One region of the Gudongella oleilytica genome, then DNA from elsewhere that is predicted to be linked to it. Evidence: riboswitches for the same ligand, from Rfam matches in the RefSeq annotation. Region 1 holds a riboswitch; each other region holds the start of a gene.

What was found. Region 1 has a riboswitch for cyclic di-GMP ahead of EC328_RS01690 (MSCRAMM family protein). Riboswitches for the same ligand answer to the same signal wherever they lie in the genome.
Region 2: another riboswitch for cyclic di-GMP. It lies ahead of EC328_RS09040 (transglutaminase-like domain-containing protein); the one in region 1 lies ahead of EC328_RS01690 (MSCRAMM family protein).
Region 3: another riboswitch for cyclic di-GMP. It lies ahead of EC328_RS04100 (chemotaxis protein CheW); the one in region 1 lies ahead of EC328_RS01690 (MSCRAMM family protein).

What each region holds. Positions count from the first base shown of each region.
Region 1 is NZ_CP035130.1:364,668-366,939, reverse strand. It holds gene EC328_RS01695 (5'-nucleotidase C-terminal domain-containing protein) at 1-810, opposite strand, end outside; cyclic di-GMP riboswitch class I at 956-1,039, shown strand; gene EC328_RS01690 (MSCRAMM family protein) at 1,261-2,272, shown strand, end outside.
Region 2 is NZ_CP035130.1:1,862,421-1,864,692, reverse strand. It holds gene fusA (elongation factor G) at 1-641, shown strand, start outside; cyclic di-GMP riboswitch class I at 757-830, shown strand; gene EC328_RS09040 (transglutaminase-like domain-containing protein) at 844-1,620, shown strand; gene EC328_RS09035 (CtsR family transcriptional regulator) at 1,693-2,148, shown strand; gene EC328_RS09030 (UvrB/UvrC motif-containing protein) at 2,164-2,272, shown strand, end outside.
Region 3 is NZ_CP035130.1:899,776-902,047, forward strand. It holds gene rlmD (23S rRNA (uracil(1939)-C(5))-methyltransferase RlmD) at 1-343, shown strand, start outside; cyclic di-GMP riboswitch class I at 581-668, shown strand; gene EC328_RS04100 (chemotaxis protein CheW) at 1,099-1,587, shown strand; gene EC328_RS04105 (PAS domain S-box protein) at 1,607-2,272, shown strand, end outside.

The DNA of each region.
Region 1 (2,272 bases):
ACCAATATTCTTGGTGTATGACTCTGCCTGTACTATCAGAGTACCATTAACCAAATTCCCTTCAGGAAGAAGAGTATGGCTGTGACCATCAACTATAAGGTCTATGCCCTCAACTTCGTTGGCAAGCTTTACTGATGTATTAACAGAGGAAGCATCGTCTCCAAGGTGGACTAGCGCTATAATGATATCAGCTTTATCCTCAAGTTCATCCACCATTTCCTTCCCGGTTTCAACAACATCCAGGAATTCTATTCCTTCTGTATTTTTAGGGTTTGACTTGTATTTGGTTTCATCGGTCCCTAATCCAAAAATACCAACCTTTAATCCATTGTCCATTGTATAGATCACGTAAGGATCAAAATCTGAATCCCCACTATCCTCATGGACTATATTTGCGCCAAGAATTGGAAATTCTGCCATTCCCTTAAGTTTCATCAATTGCTCGTAACCATAATTGAAATCATGGTTACCTGGAGTCATTGCATCAAAGCCCATTGCGTTCATGATCTCCACCATCTGCTCACCACTTGTCAGATTGACGATTGTAGTACCATGAAGTGCATCTCCTGCATTTAGAAACAGAAGATTTGGATCCTCTTCCTTAAGAAGATCTACCTTGGTCTTTAGCTTAGCAAAGCCAAGCTCCTTGCTGCCAGCATTTTCCTCTACTCTGCCATGAACGTCATTCACATGAACTATCGTAAGGGTCTGCACCTCCTCTGCAAATGCAAACTGATCAGGAATCAGCACAAGTCCTAACAATAACACAAATGACAATGCAAAGCTTATTACTCTTTTGTTTCGTAACATTAGCTCTCCTCCTTTTTTTGATCATTATTTCTAACACTCTTTGTATACCCTAATAAAGAGCAATTACCATACAAATAATTGAAATATGTCATTTTTGATAAGCTGTTTAACCATTTATTACTGTGGTATAAATAAGGAACAAGGGACACATAAAGGGCGAACCAAGCGAAAGCCTGGGGCGCAAAGCCAGAATCTAAAGCCTTAAGGCAATGATCGTGCGGCTGCTGTGTTTATTACATAGCAGCCTTACGCCTGTTTAAATATAATTGTACTATCTAACAAAACTTAATAAAACAAGGCAATATAAGAGTGAGGCGTGCTTTTTCTTTGTTACGCCTTCAAGCTGCTATGTATGATAGCAGCTTTTTGTATTTAAGGGGTTGGTGTATATGAATGTGTACTGTTTATGATTTGCAAAACTAAAAAATGAAAATGAAAGGAGAGAAAGTCATGAAACTAGGCATAAGAAAATTTCTGACCATCCTTGTAGCTTTATCAATGATATTAAGCATGCATGTATCTTTAGCTGCAGCAGGTGGCGGTAATCTTGAGCTTGGAGACCCTTATGAGTTCCTTGTTAAGTTTGAATGGAAAGGAAACGACTGGGAAGCAGAGGGAAACTCCAACGGTGTAACTGTAACGGGTAGTGCAATCAGCGTAAGCTTTAAAAGTGAAACACCCATATATGCAGTTGTAATTAAAGGGGCTACCGACAATGACACCGTATATTTTAATGGTGTTTACAGGGGAGAATTAGATAATTTAGGTTTAAGTAATCCTGGTGGAAACCCTGATATTTCCAATATATCCTTTTACACTATGACGGATGAGGAGCCTTGGGAAGGCACTATTAAGATAATAAAATCATTTGAAGAAGGTGATGATCATCCACTTTATGGGGTCTCGTTTACATTAAGTGATGGCCAAGGTTTCTTAGTTGATGAATCAACAAACAGCGACGGTGAAGCTGTATTCGAGAAGGTACCTGCTGGGACCTATACTTTAACAGAAAATGTTCCTCAAGGTTATACCAGCAGCCTTGGTAATGGTATTACAATCGAGCTTCCAGATGCTGCTGATAACCAAAATTATTTAGAAATTAGCGTTAAAAATTCCTTAATTGATGATGAGGAGGAGGAATTTGGAAGTTTGAAGGTCCACAAAGGGATCATGAGAATTAGCGGCAGCGTTGATGCAAATCTTGGCGATGGAGAGTTTAAAGTCAGACTGACAAGCCCACAGGGCGAAGACAGTGAAGTTAGAGAGCTTACAATTAAAAACCCTGCTGATCATGTAGTGTTTGAGGACTTGCCATTTGGAATCTATACTTTGGAGGAAATTGATGCATACCATCCTGAACTTGAGTTCAGCGACTACTATTTTGCGAATTCAGGAAATCAGAATCATGATGTGATAAGCAATGAGGTGACAATAGACAGCGAGAATGAAATCGAAATCTGGC
Region 2 (2,272 bases), 860 kb from region 1:
AGACAATCAAGGGAACTGCTTCCGTTCAGGGCAAGCATAAGAAGCAATCAGGCGGAGCTGGTCAGTATGGAGACGTTCATATAAGGTTTGAGCCGTGCGAAGAAGAATTCGTTTTTGCTGAAGAGATCTTCGGAGGTTCTGTCCCAAGAAACTTCTGGCCTGCAGTTGAGAAGGGCTTGAGGGAATCGCTTGAGCATGGTATTCTTGCCGGATGTCCTGTAGTTAACGTTAAGGCTACATTGTTTGACGGTTCATATCATGACGTTGACTCCAACGAGATGGCGTTTAAATTGGCTGCTCAGCTTGCATTCAAGAAGGGTATGGAGGCTGCAAAGCCAGTTCTTCTGGAGCCGATCGTAAAGGTTGACATAGTTATCCCTGAAGCATACATGGGAGATGTTATGGGCGATATGAATAAAAGAAGGGGAAGGATCCTTGGAATGGAGCAGCAGGCTGACGGTTCACAAAAGATAACTGCCGAGGCACCTCATTCTGAGATGTTTGAGTATGCAATAGACTTAAGAGCCATGACTCAGGCAAGAGGAAGCTTCACAATGGAATTCACAAGGTACGAGGAAGTTCCTGCGATGATTGCAGAAAAGATCATAAACGAATACAAGGCTGAAAGAGAGAATCATTAATGTCTGTCTGCCCGGCTGATCAAATCAGTCGGGCTTTTATATGGTTTACAAAAGCTTATTGTGTGGTATAATTAAGTTGACAAGTAACAGGGAGGAATCCTCTCGTTGAACTGTCAAACGATAAAGGCAAACCTGGCGAAAGCCAGGGACGCAAAGCTATAGGGCCTGAAATGGCAGCCAGCTACCGAAAGGAGAGTTTAGTGTGCGGGGTAGATCTATTTGCCTTCTGTTGGTATTTGTCTTTTTATTTGGGTTTTCGACAAGCTCCTTTGGAGACGCATCATATGATATAATCGCATCTGGAAAAGGCACTGCAATGATAGAAAGTGCTCTGTATGGTCCGGATATGAGAATAATGGTTGAAAAGAGCGGCGAAAACTACGTTTATCCCCTGACAAGAGCAGGAGAAGCCATTCCATTGCAGCTGGGGGAAGGCTTATACACCATAAAGATACTAAAGAATATTGAAGGAAACAGATATCAGGTTATAGGTACTGAGAGTGTCCATTCCATTGGAGATCCTTCATATATTGAATCGGCACAGCCTGTTTACTGGAGCGGTTCCTTGAAGCTGACTGAGCTTTCAAACGCATTGAGGCTAAGTGAGAAGACTGACACTGAAAAGCTCAGTGCGGTGTATTCCTATATAACCGGAAACATTAGCTACGACTTTGATAAGATCAACACACTGAAAGCGGATTATATTCCTAATATAGACGATACAATCGATTCCGGGAAGGGTATATGTTACGACTACGCAGCTTTATTTGCAGGACTGATGCGTCTTAATGGTATCCCAACAAAGCTTGTGAAGGGCTATAGGATCGACCTTGCTGCGTATCACGCCTGGAACGAGGTCCTTATAGACGGTAAATGGCACTTGATAGATACAACCTACGATGCAGCCTATAAGAGTGCAGGCATAGAACGGGAAATGCTTCAGGATCCAGTCGATTATACAAAAACTAAAGAGTATTAAAATAACGCTGAATAAGCGTTATTTTTTAGGGTAAAAGACAAAGAAAGTCAAAGTCAGGAAGGAGTTGATCATATGGCTGGACTCAGCAACAACATTGAAAGCTTTATCAAGGAGCTGTTGGAGCAGGCTGACGGCATTATTGAGATACAGAGGAATGAACTGGCCAACTATTTTGATTGTGCACCATCTCAGATCAATTATGTTTTGAGTACGAGATTCAGCCCATATAAAGGATACTATATCGAGAGTAGAAGAGGCGGCGGTGGGTATATTAAGATAGTAAAAGTAAGGCTTCAGGATGACCTCAACATCAACAACATACTGAAGAACATCCTTGGAGATTCAATAACTGAGCATAAGGCTAATGAGATCATAACAGCACTTAATGAGGAAGGCATAATAAATAAGAAAGAGGCGGAAATTGTACGTGCTGCTATAAGCGATCGTGCATTCGACTGCGATGCAAGGAGCAAGAATGCCATAAGGGCTTCTGTCTTGAGGAATATACTACTGGTGCTTATAGATTAAATAAGGAGAATGGTCATGCTTTGCGAATCGTGTAAAAAAAGAGAAGCAAGAGTGCATTATACGGGAGTAATAAATGGATTAGTTGAGGAGCACCATCTTTGTGAGATATGTGCAGCAGGTATCC
Region 3 (2,272 bases), 540 kb from region 1:
GAACAATGCAAAGATAAATGGTATCCAAAATACTGAATTCATAGCTGACAGGGCAGAACTTGCCTTTCCGGATTTATTAAGAGCAGGAGATGCGATAAATAAGGTGATACTGGATCCCCCAAGAAAGGGCTGCGATAAAAAGGTTATCGATGCTCTGCTGTTGCATAAGCCTGAGACAATAGTATATGTTTCATGCAATCCATCTACTCTTGCAAGAGATACTAAGCTTCTTATAGATGGCGGGTATGAGGTAAAGGCAGTTCAACCAGTCGACATGTTTCCACATTCCGCACACGTTGAGTGCATAGTTCTGATAAAACGTGCCGAAAGCCGCGTGAAATAAGGCTTTGCGAGGATTTAGATGAGCGGTCTTTGAAAGGAAAATAGGATGATAAAACGCATGGTTTTATTTAGCCAAAATGTAATATGAAGGCAACTTCTCAAAGATTAAATGATTGAAAAAGTGGCGTGTCGACAAGAAATATAGAGAAAAACAAATAAACCCGTTGAAAAAGAAAAAAAAAATAGTATAATATTACCATATAACTATGTTGCGGTTACAACAACATAGTTTACATAGACATTACAATGGCAAACTTGCCGAAAGGCAGGGACGCAAAGCCAAGGGCCTAAGGAACAAGATAATTCTATGGCAGCCGGTTGCATGAAAGTCTCTATGCGATTAGTGCACGGGGGCTTTTTGTGTATGAAGATGGCTTGGTTAGAAACTAAAGTGAAAGTTTGTACTCGGACGGTGGCAAATAAGGCATTGACAGTGGATTTGGCGGAGCATAAGACCCAAAGGAGGGACTCGTTTAAAATGAAAAAGACTGAATGCATAAAAGATAGAACACATGTTCCCAACGGGGGGGGGTAATACCTGTATTTATATCCAAAATATGGAGATATGCTGTTTTATTTGCATTGACAAGCATTAATTATGAAGCTAATCAAGGTCTGTTTTCATTAGCTGGAAAAATATGTAATGTTCAGCTGTGTAAAATAGGCCTTTTGATTTTTGCTTAAATAAATTAAAAAAGTCTGCTGGTCGAAATGAGTACACAGAAAAACTAAAAAACATAGAGAGGGGGAAAAGAAATGGCGGAGAAACAATATGTTGTTTTTGTACTGGGCAGCGAATACTATGGCCTTGACATTTTAAGCATCCAGGAAATTACAAGATATGAAGCGCCTACAAGAATACCCAATATGTCTTCATACATGCAAGGCATAATAAATCTGCGGGGGAACATCATCCCTGTAATCGACCTCAGAAGAAAATTTAACCTGGGAAACAGTGAGGTTACAGGTGAAAGCAGGATTATTGTCCTAAATCTTTCTGAGCAAAAAGCCGGGCTTTTGGTTGATGCCGTATCCCAGGTAACAAAAATCGGTGATGACCAGATAGAACCGCCGCAAATGACAACTGTTGAACACAAATACATAGCCGGTTTAGCCAAAAAGGGAGAAGAAATCATTATCCTTTTGGAACCTGCCGCCATTCTGGCGGAAGAACAAGAAGTAAAGGCGGGGAAATTGCAGTCTGAAAACCAGGGCATGAAATTATCCGGCATAAACAACTTTTAAGCGGGGAGGGAGAAACAGTATGGAAGAAAATATTATGCGGGAAATTTTGCGCCAGGCGCCCTTTGGCTATGCTTACCACAAACTGGTTTTAAGCGCAGAAGGGATTCCGGAAGACTATATTTTTCTTGATGTCAACCCTGCTTTTGAAGAAATGACCGGGCTAAAAAAAGAAAAGATCTTGGGGGAAAAAGTGACGGAAGTCATACCTGGCATCAAAGAAGATTCTTTTGACTGGATAAAATTTTACGGCCAAATCGCCTTAAATGGCGGAAGGGAAGAATTTACCCAATACTCCGGGCCGCTTGGGAGATGGTACAAAGTAACCGCTTTTTCCTGGGAGCAAGGTTATTTTGCAACCTATATTCAAGAAATCACCGCAGAAATGGAAAAGATAAAAATCCTGGAAAAACAGCAGAAAACCATTGGCGAACTCACCCTGGAAATGGAAAAAGTTTTTAACGGAACCCATGATGCGATCTTTCTCATCAAGGCCGAAAACGGAGAATTCAGGTACCTGCGCAATAACTCTGCTCATCAGGAATTGACCGGCATTTCTCTGGACATACTCAGAGACAAAACGCCGGTTGAACTTTTAGGCGCGGAATTAGGAAAAGTCATTGAAGCCAACTACCGGAAATGTCTGGAAAGCGGGGAGACAATAACTTATGAGGAAACCCTGAATCTT